Linked DNA regions of Pelagibaculum spongiae. The protein of the gene in region 2 interacts with the protein of the main gene of each other region in a pairwise test. Links are inferred from orthologs where the notes say so. Each region holds a gene or a part of one and is shown on either strand. Other genes may lie near its edges.

Region 1 (6,518 bases), on a different replicon or contig from region 2:
CGATTTTTGGATTACCAAAAATCACCACCTGGGTCGGTGCCAGTTTCAGGTTTACACCTGCGGCATTCTTTTGGTGATCAATTCGAGTGAAAACCGTCATGCCTTTGCTGGTGAGCACTTGTTCTAATTTGTCGGCAGTGGCGGCAACGCTGTGATTGCTTTTGACTTCAATGGTGCTGTGATGGAGAAAAGATGCATTCAAGGTGGTGGGCTTTGCACCTTGATTAGAATAGCTGCCGGCACTTGCTGGCAAGCTGATGGTGGCTAATACGGTCAACAGCGAAGCGAGCGGCAATAAACGGGTTTTCATTATTAGAAGTCCTTTTTATACATTTTAGATACTAACTGCAGCAACTAGACCAGTGGTCGCAGTTCTCTACGACAGGCTTTTCACTATAGGGTTCCTTACCTATCTATGTGATAAGAGCTTACCTTGAATCGGCATTTAGCCTGAGTTAGTTGTGGGCTTGTTGATCTTTTTAATTAGCTGTCAGGGTCAGTTTGAAGGTGGTTAAAACGGTTAAAAAACGTAGCTTCCATTCAAGTTTTCCGATAGCCAAGCAAAATAGTCTGTCATTAGGCGTGACAGGGTTTGGCTATGGCTTTTATAATCGCGCCACTTGCTAGCACTATAAAAACTAACCAGGAGAAAAACCTAATGGCGATCGAGCGTACAATTTCAATGATCAAGCCCGATGCAGTTGCCAAAAATGTTATCGGCGAGATCTATGCCCGCTTTGAAAAAGTTGGTTTGAAGATCGTTGCTGCTAAGATGCTGCACTTGACCAAGGAACAGGCTGAAGGCTTCTATGCGGTTCACGCAGAGCGCCCTTTCTACGCTGATCTGGTAAAATTCATGACTTCTGGCCCTGTGATGGTTCAGGTTCTGGAAGGTGAGAACGCGATTGCTGCTAATCGCGATACTATGGGTGCGACTAACCCAGCTGAAGCTGCTGCAGGTACTATCCGCGCAGATTTCGCTGAGTCTATCGACGCTAATGCGGTTCACGGTTCTGATTCACCAGAAGCTGCTAAAACTGAAATTGCTTTCTTCTTTGAAGAAGGCGAGATTTGCCCGCGCGGCTAATCTCAAAGCGGGGAGCGCTTGCGCTCCCTGTGTGTTGTGACCGGAGTAAATATGTCTGCACAAACATCTGACAAGATTAATCTACTGAACTTTGACCGACCTGGTCTGGAACGCTTTTTCGAAATGTTAGGAGAAAAGCCGTTTCGTGCCATGCAGGTGATGAAATGGATTCACCAGCTAGGGGTGGATGACTTTGATCAGATGACCAATCTTAGTAAAGCACTGCGTATCAAGCTTCAGCAAACCTGCGAAGTTCGTGGCCCAGAAGTTACTTTGGATAAAGAATCTAGCGACGGCACCCGCAAATGGATGCTGAAATTGCCCGATGGCAATTTAGTTGAGACGGTGTATATCCCAGAAGATGGCCGTGGCACTTTATGTGTGTCTTCCCAAGTGGGCTGTTCACTGAATTGCAGCTTTTGTTCCACCGGTAAGCAAGGCTTTAGCCGTAATCTCGACTTATGGGAAATCATTGGTCAGGTATGGATTGCTTCCCGTTCTTTGGGTGACTGCCACCGTGACGACCGCCGGGTGACCAATGTGGTCATGATGGGTATGGGCGAGCCGCTGTTGAACTTCGACAATGTAGTCGGTTCAATGAACTTGATGATGGAAGACAATGCCTATGGTTTGTCTAAGCGCCGGGTGACTTTAAGTACTGCAGGCATGGCGCCTCAGTTAAGAGAATTAAAGAAAGTGAGCGAGTGTTCGCTGGCTTTATCATTGCATGCACCTAATGATTTGTTGCGTGGTGAGATTGTTCCACTGAACAAAAAGTATGCAATTAAAGAAGTGCTGGATGTTTGTCGTGATTATTTTAATGACAAACGTGTGGTAACCATTGAATATGTGATGTTGCATGAAGTGAACGACCGGGAACACCACGCCACTGAATTGGCGGCCTTGTTGGCAGATGTGCCATGTAAGTTGAATCTGATCCCGTTTAATCCCTTCCCAGGGACGATCTATCAGCGCTCCAGTAACAATGCAATTCACCGTTTCTCAAAAATATTGCAGACTGCTGGAATTAACACCACCACTCGCAAAACTCGTGGTGACGATATTGATGCTGCCTGTGGCCAATTGGTAGGTAAGGTTCAAGATAAAACCCGCCGACAGGAACGCGCACTTCAAGAGCGTCAGGAAAGAGAATTGCAAGTCATTCAACTCTGAGGACGGCTATGAAAGGACGATTTGGCTGGATTTTATTACTAGGCAGTTTAGTTTTGGCGGGTTGCCAAAGCTCACTTGTTGGTAAAGATCCCCGGGACAACCTGAAAGGTGAACAGCGAACCAGTTCGGCTGAATCACATCTGCGCTTAGGTTATGCCTACTTGCAAAGCGGACAAATTGAACGCGGCAAGGATCGATTCCTCAGAGCACTGCAATATGCCCCGGAACTGCCGAAAGTTCAGGCAGGCATGGGTTATTACTTCAGTCAGGTGGGGCAAAACCAACTGGCTGAAGTACATTACACAGAAGCCTTGCGATTGGATCCGACCAGCTCGGAAACTTTGAATAGTTTTGGTGTTCATCTATGTAATACCGGCAAATATTCACAGGCTCAGGTTAATTTCCGCAAAGCCTTATCCAACCAGTTTTATGGTACGCCAGCGCGTGCTTATGTTAACTCTGGTTTGTGTTTGCTAAAGGAAAATAAGCCAAAGCAAGCGATTGATGATTTACGTGAAGCGTTGAAAACTGAGCCAGAAAACCAACAGGCACTGCGAGCTTTAACTGAGTTCTATCTGGAAGATCAAAAGCTCAATCTGGCGACTCATTATTTAAATCGTTATAGCCGTACTGCTAAATCTTCGCCTCCGTTGTTGTGGTTGCAATACCAGCTAGCCACCGCAAAAGGCGATGATAAATTAGCCACTCGGGCATTAAATACATTGCAAAATAGCTATCCGGAATCGGATGAGACCTTCCAGCTGTTGCAGTCTTTAGACCGGAGTAACAAGTGAGCGAACCTAAAGTAAGTGAAAGTGTTGAATTCTCGGTTGCTACGCCTCCAAGTGCTCTATTAAAGCAGGCTCGTATCGCCAAAAACCTCACTGAAGAAGATATTGCAGCCAAATTGCATTTGCGCGTGGCAGTGGTCAAGCAAATGGAAGCTGAGACTGAGCTAGAAAGCGCAAGTAAGGTCTATTTACGCGGTTATATGCGTAACTATGCCAAGTTGCTTGGACTCAATTCAGATATCGTTCCTGAGGTCGTTGCCTTTAAAGAAGCGGCAGTTCGATCTGCGGCAAGTGGTAGTGTGAAGTTAGGTTTGCTGGTCGGTGCAGTAGTCGTCATTGCTGCTGTCGGGTGGGCAATTAGTTTGCTCTTAGGCAATTAAAGTCAAACAGTTGAAACCAACCTTTAAAAATAATTGCTGAGGCTAGTTTAGATGCAATATAAATCTCCGATTCGTCGGCGTAAAAGTCGTCAGATCATGGTCGGTAATGTACCGGTGGGTGGTGATGCGCCTATCACAGTACAAAGCATGACCAACACTGAAACTTGTGATATTGCTGCCACTGTTGCCCAAATTAGACGTTTGGAAGATGCCGGTGCAGATATTGTTCGGGTTTCAGTGCCTTCAATGGAAGCCGCTGAAGCCTTTGGTAAAATTCGCCAGCAGGTGAATGTTCCGCTGATCTCTGATATCCACTTCGATTATAAAATTGCCTTGCGAGTTGCCGAGCTGGGCGTTGATTGTTTGCGGATTAATCCAGGCAATATCGGTCGAGAAGATCGGGTGCGCTCGGTTATTGATGCAGCGCGTTATCACGGTATTCCGATACGAATTGGTGTGAATGCCGGTTCGTTAGAAAAAGATTTGCAAATGAAATACGGCGAGCCAACACCGGATGCATTGGTGGAGTCGGCTTTCCGTCATATCGATATTTTGGATCGACTGGATTTCCAAGAATATAAAATCAGCCTAAAGGCATCTGATGTTTTCATGACGATGGATGCCTACCGCAAGTTAGCCAGTCAGATTGACCAGCCATTGCATTTAGGCATTACTGAAGCTGGCGGTGCTAGAGCGGGTGCGGTGAAATCTGCAGTGGGTTTAGGCATGCTGCTTTATGAAGGCATCGGCGATACCTTGCGAATTTCTCTGGCTGCTGATCCGGTCGAAGAAATTAAAGTCGGTTTTGATCTACTGAAAAGCCTACGAATTCGTAGTCGCGGTATCAACATGATTGCTTGTCCGTCCTGTTCTCGTCAGAATTTTGATGTAATCAGTACCGTCAATCAGCTTGAGCAACGGTTGGAAGATATCAGTGAATCTCTCGATGTTGCCGTGATAGGCTGTGTGGTTAACGGTCCGGGCGAGGCCAAGGAAGCGGATGTCGGTTTAACCGGTGGCTCACCGAACCTGATTTATGTTGATGGCAAGCCAGATCATAAGCTTTCCAATGAGTCGTTAGTCGATCACTTCGAGCAAGTGATCAGAAAAAAACTGGCTGATAAGCAGCGCGATGAGGTGCAGCCAATTTCCATTAGCGCTAGTCCTGACTTGCCCAGTTGATAAGAGTAGTAGAGGAATACCTTGAGCAAAACACTTAGTGCCATTCGCGGCATGAATGACCTTTTGCCTGAACAAACGGTTGTTTGGCGTCACTTTGAGTCGGTAATTCGTAATTTGCTAGATAGCCATGGCTATCAGGAAGTGCGGATGCCGGTGGTTGAGAAAACCGAGCTATTTAAGCGCTCGATTGGCGAAGTAACCGATATCGTCGAAAAGGAAATGTACACCTTTGAGGATCGTAATGGCGAAAGCCTGACTTTGCGTCCTGAAGGTACTGCCGGTTGTGTTCGAGCAGCCTTGCAGCATGGTTTGATTCATAACCAGACCCAACGTTTGTGGTATGCCGGTCAAATGTACCGCTATGAGCGTCCGCAAAAAGGTCGTTATCGTCAATTTCATCAAGTAGGTGTTGAAGCATTTGGTATTGCCGATGCTTCTTTAGATGCTGAGCTGATTCTCATGACGGCCAACCTGTGGAAAAAACTCGGTTTAACCCCATTTGTTCGGTTAGAGATTAACTCTTTAGGTGATGCTGAAGAACGTAAGCTGTATCGGGAAAAACTGATTGCTTACTTTGAAGCCAGTCTAGAGCTGTTGGATGAAGACAGTAAGCGACGTCTACACAGTAATCCTTTAAGAATCCTAGATAGTAAAAACCCTGAAATGCAGGTGCTGATCGAAGCTGCGCCACGCTTGATGGATCATCTAGGTGAAGAGACTAAAGCGCACTTTGAAAAAGTGTGTAAATCTTTGGATGCTGCTGGTGTTGAATATCAAGTAAATACCCGTCTGGTACGTGGTCTGGACTATTACAACCGAACCGTTTTTGAGTGGGTGACTGATCACTTAGGTGCTCAGGGTACGGTGTGTGGTGGTGGTCGTTATGATGGGCTGGTTGAGCAGTTAGGCGGCAAACCAACCTGTGGTGCTGGCTTTGCGATGGGTGTTGAAAGACTGGTTGCGCTGTTACAAGACCTTGAGCTGCTAACCAATCTTGATGACAATCCGCACGCTTATTTAATGCGTTTGGGTGAGCAAGCAGAGATTCATGGTTTGGCATTAGCCAATCGTTTGCGTGATGCAGTACCTGGTTTGCGGTTATTAACTGACTGTCAGGGCGGCGCATTCAAGAAACAATTTAAACGGGCAGACAAAAGCGGTGCGCAAGTCGCTTTGGTAGTTGGTGAAGATGAAATTTCATCTGGCCAGGTGCAACTGAAGCCGTTAAGAACAACACAAGACCAGCAGGCGCTGGATGAAACAGCATTGATTCAGCAGCTCAAGCAGCTGATCGCTTAAGGAGACGAGTGTGGATACTGCCGATCAAAAACAGATCGAAGACGTCAAAAAATGGCTCAAGCAGAATGGCCCTTCAATGGTGGCCGGTGTAGTTCTGGGTGTTGTGGGTATTTTCGGCTGGGATTATTACCAGGGTTCAGTTGCGGAACATAAGCAAAATGCCTCGATAGCTTATGAAAAAATGCTGCGCCAAACCGGTGCTAGCCAAGTGACTTTACTGCCATTGGCAGATCTGCTGGTTAAGGATTATTCCGATACACCATATGCAGCTGCCGGTCAGTTACTGTTAGCTAAGTCGGCAGTTGAAGCCAATCAGCTGGAAAAGGCTGAAGGCTATTTACAGTGGGCAATTGATAAAGCTTCGCAAGACGAAGTGGTTCAAGAAGCTAAATTGCGCCTAGCTCGAGTATTCATTGCCCAACAAAAATTTGACCAAGCGTTGGCTGTGTTGACTGCACCTCAAAGCAAAGCTTATGTCGCTGCATTTGAAGCGTTAAAAGGCGATGCTTATTTGATGCAAAATCAGTTTGATCAAGCGAAGACTGCTTATGAAGCAGCCCTAGATGCTAATTTACCTGCGGTAGTTAATGTCAGCGGCATTCAAAT
Region 2 (11,021 bases):
AAGTAATTTGTGCATAATTGCCACGAAATAGTGAACGAGGGTCGACCGGATTCATTTTTACCCGAATTTGTTGGCCGGTCCAAAGCGGAATAGCAGACTTGATCAAAATTCCAGCAAGAATACAGCCCTGTAACAATATAAACACCAGCAACCACTTGCCGACAGAAGACTTATTGGAATCACTCATGATTCAGCCCTCCAGCTTGCCCACCATGGTTTGTTTTATTGCCTAGCTGCTTATCGGCATGATATTTCCAAAATTTGGCAGCAGCCAACAAGATTATTGCAAACACCATAAATAGCACTGCGCCACCGATATAATCACCAATTAAATCGAAATATCTGAGTAAAGCAGTGATTAAAATAGTAGTGACACCGAAGTAAAAGTAGTGAGAAGTGCCGCTTTGAATACCTCGAATAATCAAGCCACAGCCCACTACAACTAGCAATAAGTTATCGATGATTTGTAAATGCTGCGCGTAGTAATCGACATCAATAATAGCTGGTGCTAACAATAATATTCCTACTAATAACCCCAGAATCAAAAAAGTAATGGTTTGCCTATTTTTTCTATTCTGCCAGCTCAAGCCAAGGGTAATTACAATTGCTAGTAAATAGAATATTGCTGCAGAAGCCAGGTTATCCCAATCGGCTTCTATCATATCTTGCCAGGGATCTTCGAAACTGAGAATCAGCAAGCTAAAAATTGCGAAACGTAAGCTCCACAAAGCAAGGGCCGCGGCATAATCTTTAGCTTTGACCGATTGGCAAGTCGCCAACTTTTGGCTCAAACCATAAATAAACACAAACAGCCCAGCAGTGACCAAAACATGCTCTACATGCCAGCCAAGATAGAAACTTCCAATTCCATTCTGGCTCAGCGACCACAGCCAGCCAAAACTAGATTCAACCCAATAACCAATGGCGAACACACTACCAAACAATATGATTAAACTGCTGGGTGAACGATAGAGAAACCAAAGCAAACTGATGGCAAAAGGAAAGAATGCTAAAGGATAAAAACCAAGGCTAGATTCAAGTAGTAAATAAACAGTCGATAGCAGCAGTGTTTGCAGCATCAAAATACGGCTTTGCGTTAGCATCGCCAATGGCAAACAACCGAAAGCCCACCAATAGATACCATCGGGCATATGCTCACCCAAATGATAAATCTGAGCAATTAATATAATTGATGCGCCGTAAAACATATTACCAAGAAAAAACACACCCGTTGCAGAAGACTGCAGGCCTTGTCGCCACTTGTGCCAACCAAACAGCTGGGTCAATAGGGTTAAACCAATCAGTGAGCCCATTCGAACTGCACGGGGAATGTCATCCCAGTTGGCACCAATCAATGTAATTAGCGACAGGCCAATAAACAGGAAACCCAGCCCCACCAGCATTCGATAGCCAAATGAATGTACTTGTGCCTGATGATAATCAACACCATATTGCTGACAAATTTGCTCTGCTTGTTGTTGCTCAATGATGCCGGACTCAACCCACTGGGCTGATTCTTTCGCCAAGTCATTTTTTAATAAGCGTATCAGGCGCATGTTTTATCTCTTGATCGCTAAAATATGAAAGCTATGCCAATGCTTAGCAGTGCCTATCGCAGTAGTTCCATCTTCATTTCGCTCTTTAATCTTAACAATCTCAAAATTTTTAAATAATGCGTCCACTTCTTTTCTAGTAAATGCAGATACATTAAATTCAGGATCATTTACCCAGCTGTCATCTACTCCAAGTAAATCTACATGAATAATTCCGCTAGATTTTAATGCAGTGACTATGTTTTTCCAGCTAGTGGGAAAATCTGCTTCGGGGCAAAAAAACAAACTGGCATTGGCGATAAGCAAGTTAGCTTCGGGGTATTGGTAGTCAGCAAAATTACTTACCATAAAATGAGCATGAGGCTGGTCGACAAAGCGTTGTAGGCACACTTCTATTGCTTGTTCGGCATTGTCAAAACCAAACACGCTAAAGCCTTGTTCAAGCAACCAAGCACTGTCGCGACCAATTCCGCAGCCGCAATCAACCGCAACGGTTGCTGCTGGCTCCATTAGTTGTTGCTGTTTAAGCAACGCTACCGCTCTTTCTGTTGATGGCCGCTGGGGGTACTCCAAAACTTGCTGGTAATAGGTATGCCAGTCGTTAGGGGTAAATTGGTTTGGTTGCTTTTTTGGCTGAAGGCTATTGTTTTTAGAAATATCTGACACCGGTAAAACCGCCTGCTTTTCTAGTTTGAAGTTAAGCTATCAAAGCCTTATCGGCAAAGCCAGCCAGCCAATATTGCACAAACGCAAATTAGATTTATTGCATACAGTATTTTATACAGATCAAATAAGGTAAATTGGCGCTTGTTGCCTGTGGGCAAATCATATTAATTTTTGAGAAGTTGTCATCAAATGGCCAATTTTAATACTCATCTAACGGTGGGTAGCGTGGCTTCTGCGTTAATCTCCAGTTTGATCATTGCAAACGAACTCATTAGCCCGGTAAATGGCATTGGGCTTTGGGTTGCCGGCACTATGGGAAGCCTGCTGCCAGATATTGATGCCGATAATTCCAGTTCACTAAAAGTCATATTCAATAGCTTGAGCTTGCTGTTTAGCGTGGTATTACTGGTCTTACTCGGCCCAGACTACCCGTTGTGGCAAATTTGGCTGGTAATATTAGCCGTAACATTACTTATGCGTTGGCCAATATTACCGCTGTTCAAGCGCACTACGATACACCGGGGTAGCTGGCATTCTCTGATATGCTGCGTCTGTTGTTCGCTAGCGCTGGTCAATATTTGCTTTCACTTTATCGGATTGCCTGCTTTTTTATCTTGGCTATATGGCTTGTTTTTATCTGCTGGTTTTATTGTGCATTTATTATTAGATGAAATTTATTCAATTGATATTAGTAATGCCAAAATAAAGCGCTCATTTGGTACCGCATTAAAACTCTATTATTGCCGCGCCCAAGGCTGGACTTTATTAATGTTATTGAGTGCAACCGCTTTATGGTTAGCGGCACCAGCCGCGCCAAAAATACGGTTATTACTTGCGCCATTTCTGCAGTTGGTAAATAAGTTCTGAAGTGACCAGTCAAACCGTTCCTACTAGCCAATCAATAACAACTTCTATTGTATTGTTGGCACTGTATAAATACTCAGTATCAAGAATTTTGCCATGATTACTTTACCAGATCTAGTAGTGAATCTTTTCACCAGCTACTAGACAAAAATTTTCAAAATTTATTCACATGCAATGAAAATCAAACAGTTACCTGAAAACATATCAAACACTTCTGTGGATAACTCTGTGAATAGCCTGTCGGCAACCGGGTATACTGAGTCCAAGTTGTTGTCGCAGCTCAGCTTGAAGCACTTATTAAAAATTGATCAAAAAACAGGCAATTTTCTAGCAAGGTAAGGATAACTAGCTCCAATACCGCTAGTCGTTTTTTTTTGATGAAGCAACCAACAATTGCTGATTGTAAAGCTGACAAGCTAGTCACAGCAGTCAGGTATAGATAAGCAATCTTGGCTTCGAATACTAATAGTCCGCTGTAGAATATTGGCGCTATCTAATAGCTTTCACTGCAAATAAGAAATCACAATATCGCTAGAATTTTTTTGGTTTTTTAGAATTCATCAAACCAAAGTTAATTAACATCTATTGCTTAATTACCGCACACAAAAAAGGCAGCTTGTATCGCTGCCTTTTTTGTTGATTAAATCTAAAAATCAAATTTAATCTTCTGTTTTCTTTTTACGCATTAATGGTTTTGAACCACCACCGGTATCGATTTTCGGCGCTTTAGGACCGCGACCCGGCTTCTTGCGTTTATTAACTGGCTTTTTAGCTTCAGCTTTAGCCAACTTCTTTTTATGAACCTTTTTGCTGGCTTTGCCGTTAGATTTAACCTTCTTAGGCCCTGTGTAAGTGCCTTCCATACCTTCAATACTTCGCTTGTCGAAGCGCTGCTTGAGGTACTTTTGAATCGCCGCACACAAGTTCCACTCATATGGGCCAATCAAAGAAACCGCTAAACCTTTACGACCTGCACGGCCGGTACGGCCAATTCGATGAACGTATTCATCAGCCTTACGCGCCATGTCGAAGTTGATAACCAAATCAACACCGCCAACATCCAGACCACGCGCGGCAACATCTGTTGCGACCAGCACGGTAATTTGGCCGGTACGGAATGCTTGCATCACCAGGTTACGGTTATCCTGAGTCATTTCACCGTGCAGCATGCCGATACGAGTACGGTAGCGAGAAAGCTGATCACGTAAGTTACTTACCTGGTCACGCTTGTTGGTGAAGATAATCGCCCGCTCGAATTTTTCATTCGCCAGCAGCCAGTCAGTTAGCCGCTGCTTATGCGCTGGGTCGTCTGCCAACACTACTTGCTGGGTAATGTCTTGGTGTTCATCGGTAATTTTATTCAACTGCAACCGTTCAGGGTTAGTCAGAATATCAGCGGCAATCGCGTCAATTTTGGGCCCTAAGGTTGCAGATAACAGCATGGTTTGCCGCTCTGGGTTACAGACCGCCACCAGCTTTCGAACATCTTCACCTAAACCCATGTCTAGCATGCGGTCGGCTTCGTCGAGTACCAGCATTTCCAATTCAGAATAATCACAGCTGGCGCGTTCAACATGCTCTAGCAGTCGACCCGGCGTACCAATGATGATTTCTGGATTTTTTCGGAAGGTAGATGCTTGATATTTGAAATCATCGCCCCCGGTAATTAGACCAATTTGAACTTTGGTGTGCTTGGCCAGGCTTTGGCTGTATTTGTACAGCTGACGCGCCAGCTCACGAGTCGGCGCCATTACCAAGCCACGTGTGCCGGTATTTTTAGATGTACTGTCCAACATCCGCTGCAGCATTGGCAACATAAAGGCCAAGGTCTTGCCACTGCCGGTTTCAGCACTGATCAACAGATCCACTTCGTCCATTGCCAATGGAATGGCTTTTTCCTGAACTTCAGTTGGGTCGGTGAACTTCAGATCTTCAAGGGCCATGACTAGCCGCTTGTTAAGGGAGATTTCGCTATGCACGATCTAACACCAGAAAAATTAACTGGCGCGATTCTAACAGAAAGAGATGGTTATGGCAGGTATTCGGTCAGCTAGCTGTTACTAAGCCTTAACTCAATCGCTAGAAATGACTGGATCTTCAGCAATTTTTTTTTCAATACTCGGGCAATGCCAAGGAATAATCTGAACCGTATTGCATTGATAATTAGTAGTTAAAGCGAAGATCCGATCAATCAATACACTATAGGCTGAAAGATCCCCAGCATATAGCGCAGAGCCTTTAAATTTACCTTTTTCAGCATTTTTAGAGTTGAAAAAACACCAGCCTCTCAATGTAGGAAAAAGGCTACAAGTGTGTGACTTTCCATTCGCACCTTTAAAAGATACAGAAAAGCCACACCTATTCTCTGTAGGAAAAGGAATAAAAGTTTCATGATCCATTAGCTGAAACAAACCGCCCCCCCTACCATTATTTTTAAAATAATTGAATGCATTTCATGGCAGCTCATATCCCAATTTGATTCATATATTGGATCTTTTCCATATTGACCTTGGGAAAAAAACAATCTTTTTAATCTATGAGATTCAAAAGCCTGTATGATGTCCGTGTATTTAGGTAAAAGATGCGAAAGGCTTTTTTCATTAAAGACACTTTTAAGTTTAACTTTTGTTAAAGACGCACTAGCTTGTATAATACAGTTATTTAAATAATGCGTGGTTATTTTTTGAGGCATCGATAGATTTTCTTGTATTGCCCTAGCAGCAATAAAATTACAGGCAACACCTCCATATATAGTTAACAGAGAAGCCGCAACTTGCCCTATATCTGCATAAATGGTTTCTACATCATGGAGAGCTGATGACGCACAATCTCCTAAATCTTCAAAGCCATTATCTACGAAATCTGCCATAAACCCTCCCTTGTTTACAACAACTAAAGCAGCTACTGCAAACAAGGGAAAGTATTCTTCAATTATTTTGAGCGTTGTTCTATTTTAACCCATCGTACTTCATGTACTGCGACCTTTGCATTTAGATCATTACTGAGAACAAAAACATGGTGCTTAGTCACATTTCTAAGAGCAAAGGCGTACAATAAACCTGTCGAAACCAGTCGAAACCAGTCAGGAGGCCCGACAATGGCACAAGCAAAAGATGTCATGATGCACCCTGCTCCAACACTGCAGCCACAACAAAGCTTGTCCGATGCATGGCACAAGTTCCGTCAACACCACCTCAGCGGCTTACCAGTAGTCGATAAGCAAAAACACTTGGTGGGGTTTATTTCTGAGCAGGATCTAATCAAACAAACGTTAGAGGAAGCCTATTACAGCAATGTAAACGTCTGCATTGGAGATGTAATGAAAGCCTTCCCAGATAGCATTTCCCCAGAAAGAGACTTAATGGCGCTTGCCAGCGAAATGGCTGAAACCCATCGTCGCTTTTATCCGGTAGTCGACGAAGGCCGATTGGTTGGCTTGGTGGTCAGACGCAAAGTGGTTGATTATTTGATGGAACTAGCGGCGAAGCCGAGCCCTGTTTGATGCTCGCTCGCAAGTTGGATAAGCGAAGCGCCATCCGACATACTGAACTGTCAGAAGGTACTTCGCTTTTTTAATATTGGAACAATTCAAAACATAGCCTAAGCATGATTTTTTTCAGAAACTATCAGCTATAGAACGTACTCTTACATTGCGACAACCAAAGTAGCAGATGTAAAAGAGAGCGCTTTTTGGCTTTAAAGAATCACCTCTCTCGTTTCGTGATTGTTTTAGTTTTTTATTATTTCGACGCATCTACTTGACTCGATACAATTATTTTTGATCCGACATTTTCATGAGGAAATACTTTAAATTTAAATTCATTTAATATAGGCAGTATTGATTTATAGTAAGCAGAGAAACCATTTGCTATTTCAGATACTTCACGAGGCAGCTCAACATTTGGGCTATGCCCCAGTGTTGTCGTGTACTGATAAATATAAGTTTCTGATGTTTCATATACATGAGCCCAAGGTTGACTAACGCTTGCGCCATAGATATGAGAAAATCCATTAATTGTAACTTCGCTTCCAAATACTGCATGATCACTTTCGTACTTAACTACAATTATAATACTGAGCTCTCTCCAATAATGACCAATTTCCCAGGGCAAAGCTATTTTCATCAAGTATGTCTCGGCTTTATAGCCAACCTCATCTAGGTATCGCAGGTATTCAGGCATATCAATTTTTTGAAAAGTCCAACCAGGGCCTAAATCTGTCCATATTCTAGCGCCAGACGCTACATATTCTGCATAGGCATTATCAATACAATTTATATTTAACTTGTTAGCTAGTGGCTTGTCAGAACTTATAAAACCAGCATTAGTTAATTTATCCCATGAGCTATTAATAGTTTCATTGCCCAATAAAACATCTCTGCAAACATCAGCACTGTTACTACTGTATGCTTTCAAATCTAAGAATGATCTTTCGAATGATGTAAGTTCTTCCCATGGAATACCGATTAATCCGATAACTATAGGAACAGCATCTATGAGGCAGTTTCGATGTATTTTATTGACAAAAGAATTACCATAATCTTTCACGCTTCCATTTTTTATGAAGATCTTCCAAACGTGAACAACAGCAGATGAATCTGTATTTAGAGTAGACAAACATGTAGCTGCATTTTCATTATTATATGATTTTAAATCTAAGTACGACCTTTCAAATCGAGTGTATTGGGGTTGCTCGTCTCCGCCATTAGGAGCTTGAGCTAAAGAAATACAATTCGCATGTAACTTATTAGCTAATGCTGATGCGTCACGACCTACACTACCTGCGTCTATGTATGCTTGCCAAGCATCATTAAATGTTTCTTTACCCATTAGAGCATCTTGGCAAGTTTGCGCACTATCTGCATTGTATATTTTTAGATCTAAAAACGCTCTTTCAAATGGTGTATAACTCGGTTGTTGAGCTACTGCAATTGAAGAGGCTATAGTGACTGTAATGGCTGTTAATATTTTAATGAACTTCATTTAAACTTCCTTTACTATTCTATGCTGCTATATTTTTTTTCAAAGCTCTTCTGCATTAATTATCTAATTATAGATTAATGACAGGATGAAAATCGATTTTCTTATACTAAGTTTGGTAAGTTTTGACTGCTGACCTTTCATTACCTTACCTTTTATTATCTTTATCAGCTTGCATTCTAAGTTCTATCTAGCTTTGTAAGAGGTTCTAATCTGAATAAACAGACGCCACAAAGATATTGTTTTGCTTTATATCATTAGATAAATGGGCGGCAGTTAGTTATTAAACGATCGCTTGATCACCTAGAAAGGTTTTTCATACAATACAGTTCTTAAAGCTCTGGAATAATGTTATTTGAACAAGTGTCATTGACAGAATTTATTTCTGCATTGAAATTGCTTGCTGCATAATCGAGATAATAAAAGTATGCATACGTTAAATCAATTAAAATTTAAAAAACCAATAAGTTTCAATATTTTTCTGAATTTAAATCATAACATTATACACTTCACTTCAAAGCTCTATTCTCTTAAAAACTTGATAGAATTCGTTAAAAAAATAGCTAAAATCCACCGTCGTGTTTTCACTCATCAATTGATCAGATGTGGTTGACCATTATTATGAAAAAAGATAAAACGAATTAGTTCAAAAACAACATGACTAACTAGCTAAGTTTATATATGAACTTATTGTTATATAAAGAACCTATTACAGCAATACATGCACAATTTTGAATTGACGATGTAATGAGCCTTACTGGATAAAGTTTCTCAAGAAGGAGATTCAACGTTGTATACAAGCAAAAGCGCAGACAACTTGCCTGCGCTTTTGCTGAACTGATTTTCTCTAGATTTTAAATCCCCACCGCCACCGACGGCAGCGCTTCATTTTCTAATTTAGGCTTACACAACAACAAACGCCCCGGATCAATTCCTTGCTGTTCCACTAGATAACGTTTCACCCCATCCCCTCGTAATTTAGCCACTTGGTTAAGTTGTTCGGTTATTTGCGCCACTTGTGCAGCTAACTGCTGTTCGGCTAATTTAATTTCTTCGGCAGTATTTTTAGCAGAATTACTGGCAACCTCAGTCGGCTTACTTTCAACTAAATCTGTTTTTTCAGATTCCTGCTGTGCTAATAGCTGCTGTTCAAGTTTCTCTTTTTCAAACCGCTGTTGTTCAAACCATTGGCGATCATTATTCGATGCCACGCCACACAGCTTTAACTGCAAGTCAGGCCGCTGCTGTGTCAGTAGAGCTAACTTACCGAGATAATCAGTTCCCTGAAGATTTAACTCACTACTCCCTGCATCAAAAGCAACCGGGTCGAGCGATACTTCAGATAGCAGTTCTCCAGCATATTGGGCCAAGGTAATTGCGGTTCCCCATGGCTGTAACAGATGCTTTAAATAAGAAATCGAAGCTTCTTTAATCGCATTGGTGGTTGCCGTTGCAATAATATCGCCGGTATCAACCGACAAATCATCTAATGGGCCAGCAACTGGTAGGCTGAGTTCAATATTGTTATCGCTATTTCGCAAGAAAGATAACGCTTTATCTATCGGCATGGTCAACTGTTTGCTAACTCGGTCAATTACTGCTTGATCGACAGGTTCCATTTCTAGCTGTTTCAGTAGAATATTATTTTCTAACTGCAGATTTTGATCAGCCAGTGTCAGCTCGAACCTGTTATTCAACTGGCCTAATGATATTTGATAGCCCAGCATTGGTTCGATATAGCCAGTGAAAATAGGTAATTCAATATTCTTTATTTCACCCTTTAATTTTATTTTTTGACTAATCGGTGCAATTTCACCATCAACAATTATCTCACCGTATTCACCAATATTGGCTGCAAGCGCTATTGGTGAAAAATGCTCGCTATCTGCGGTATTTAAATCAGAAATGTCTAGCTTGGTTAATTGCAGCATTGTTTTTAAATTTGGCTCAGCTTGTAAATCGGTAAATTTAAAAGCGCCGTCTAGATGAAACTGCTGCAAAACAATCGGCAAGCCTGATTTTTCTTCTAGCGCTACTTTCGACTGCGGCTGCGATTGCTCAGTAGTTTGTAAAACTGTTTCCTGTGCAGTCTCGGCTGAAACAGTTTCCACCGCGACTGATTCAGGCGTTTGTGCATTATCAGCAATCAGATTTATTCGTGCCAACCACTGATCTAACAATGGAATTGCACCATCCGCCTGACGCTGCAACTCACCAGTGAGTTGCTTCAACTGCAAACTGCCTAATGTAATGACTGGCTGGGCGGTGTTTAATTGAGGGTTCGCTGTATCAGTTAGAGCGCCTGAAGTGACTGGAGCAAAAGTCGCCCGGTCTAGTGAGAGGGCATTCAGCTGCAACCAATTTTGCTGCGCTTGCTGTAATACCAGCTGGTTTAATGCTAGTTGCTCAAGCGAAGCGCTGAATTGAGCGTTCTGTGGATTAAATGCGGTCACTTCAACCTGCTGAATAGAAAAATCAGCAAAGCCAGTTAATGGTTTTTGTTGGTGATTGACCATGAGCTGGTTGATTGAGAAATCATTCAGCTTTACATCAATAGTCTGCGTTTTATTTGCTGACAGCTGTTGTAGCTTTATTTTATCCACAGCAAGCTGTAATTGTTTTTCTGTAGCAATCGCTAGTTGTTGCAACTGCAACGGTTCTAGCAGCACATTAAATGCTTCAGTTTTTAAATCACTGGTGATTTTTGATCGCTTCAACGACAGTTCTGCTAATTGAACAGTATGCGGCGCTTGTTCAAGGTGAATATTTTTTATTGTTAATTCTGGATTAACCGTTAATTGTTGTTGTTTTAAATCGCCATCAACATTTAATTGTAAGTGGTCAAACGATAATGAGCTTTGTTGTTCTGACTGATTAAAAGTTAATTGAAGTTTTTTCAACACCGGTTGACTAGAAAAGTCCAACTCGATTTGATCCGATTGTTCAGGGTCAAATGCTA

The links.
Region 1: the proteins of DC094_RS13735 (region 2) and rlmN interact in binary tests that used the Escherichia coli proteins (3 or more experiments, as listed by UniProt). The link is inferred for Pelagibaculum spongiae from one-to-one orthologs.

The regions. Positions count from the first base shown.
Region 1 is NZ_QDDL01000001.1:1,124,008-1,130,525, reverse strand. Bases 340-3,199 are described here. They hold rlmN (dual-specificity RNA methyltransferase RlmN), read left to right. Parts: upstream 340-1,138; coding sequence 1,139-2,260; downstream 2,261-3,199. Other genes in these bases: DC094_RS04810 (helix-turn-helix domain-containing protein), read left to right, coding at 3,051-3,199; pilW (type IV pilus biogenesis/stability protein PilW), read left to right, coding at 2,269-3,054; ndk (nucleoside-diphosphate kinase), read left to right, coding at 659-1,087. Outside these bases: DC094_RS04830 (DUF302 domain-containing protein), read right to left, coding at 1-310; more of DC094_RS04810, read left to right, coding at 3,200-3,431; ispG (flavodoxin-dependent (E)-4-hydroxy-3-methylbut-2-enyl-diphosphate synthase), read left to right, coding at 3,483-4,613; hisS (histidine--tRNA ligase), read left to right, coding at 4,635-5,912; DC094_RS04795 (YfgM family protein), read left to right, coding at 5,923-6,518.
Region 2 is NZ_QDDL01000005.1:264,555-275,575, reverse strand. The notes cover bases 2,903-5,699. They hold DC094_RS13735 (DEAD/DEAH box helicase), read right to left. Parts: upstream 5,063-5,699; coding sequence 3,743-5,062; downstream 2,903-3,742. Other genes in these bases: DC094_RS13725 (hypothetical protein), read right to left, coding at 5,482-5,699; DC094_RS13730 (hypothetical protein), read right to left, coding at 5,156-5,482; DC094_RS13740 (metal-dependent hydrolase), read left to right, coding at 2,903-3,086. Outside these bases: DC094_RS13755 (GDYXXLXY domain-containing protein), read right to left, coding at 1-187; DC094_RS13750 (DUF2157 domain-containing protein), read right to left, coding at 180-1,556; DC094_RS13745 (class I SAM-dependent methyltransferase), read right to left, coding at 1,560-2,219; more of DC094_RS13740, read left to right, coding at 2,409-2,902; more of DC094_RS13725, read right to left, coding at 5,700-5,952; DC094_RS13720 (CBS domain-containing protein), read left to right, coding at 6,181-6,585; DC094_RS13715 (hypothetical protein), read right to left, coding at 6,824-8,065; DC094_RS13710 (DUF748 domain-containing protein), read right to left, coding at 8,917-11,021. UniProt on the Escherichia coli protein: DEAD-box RNA helicase involved in the assembly of the 50S ribosomal subunit at low temperature. Exhibits RNA-stimulated ATP hydrolysis and RNA unwinding activity. Acts before DeaD.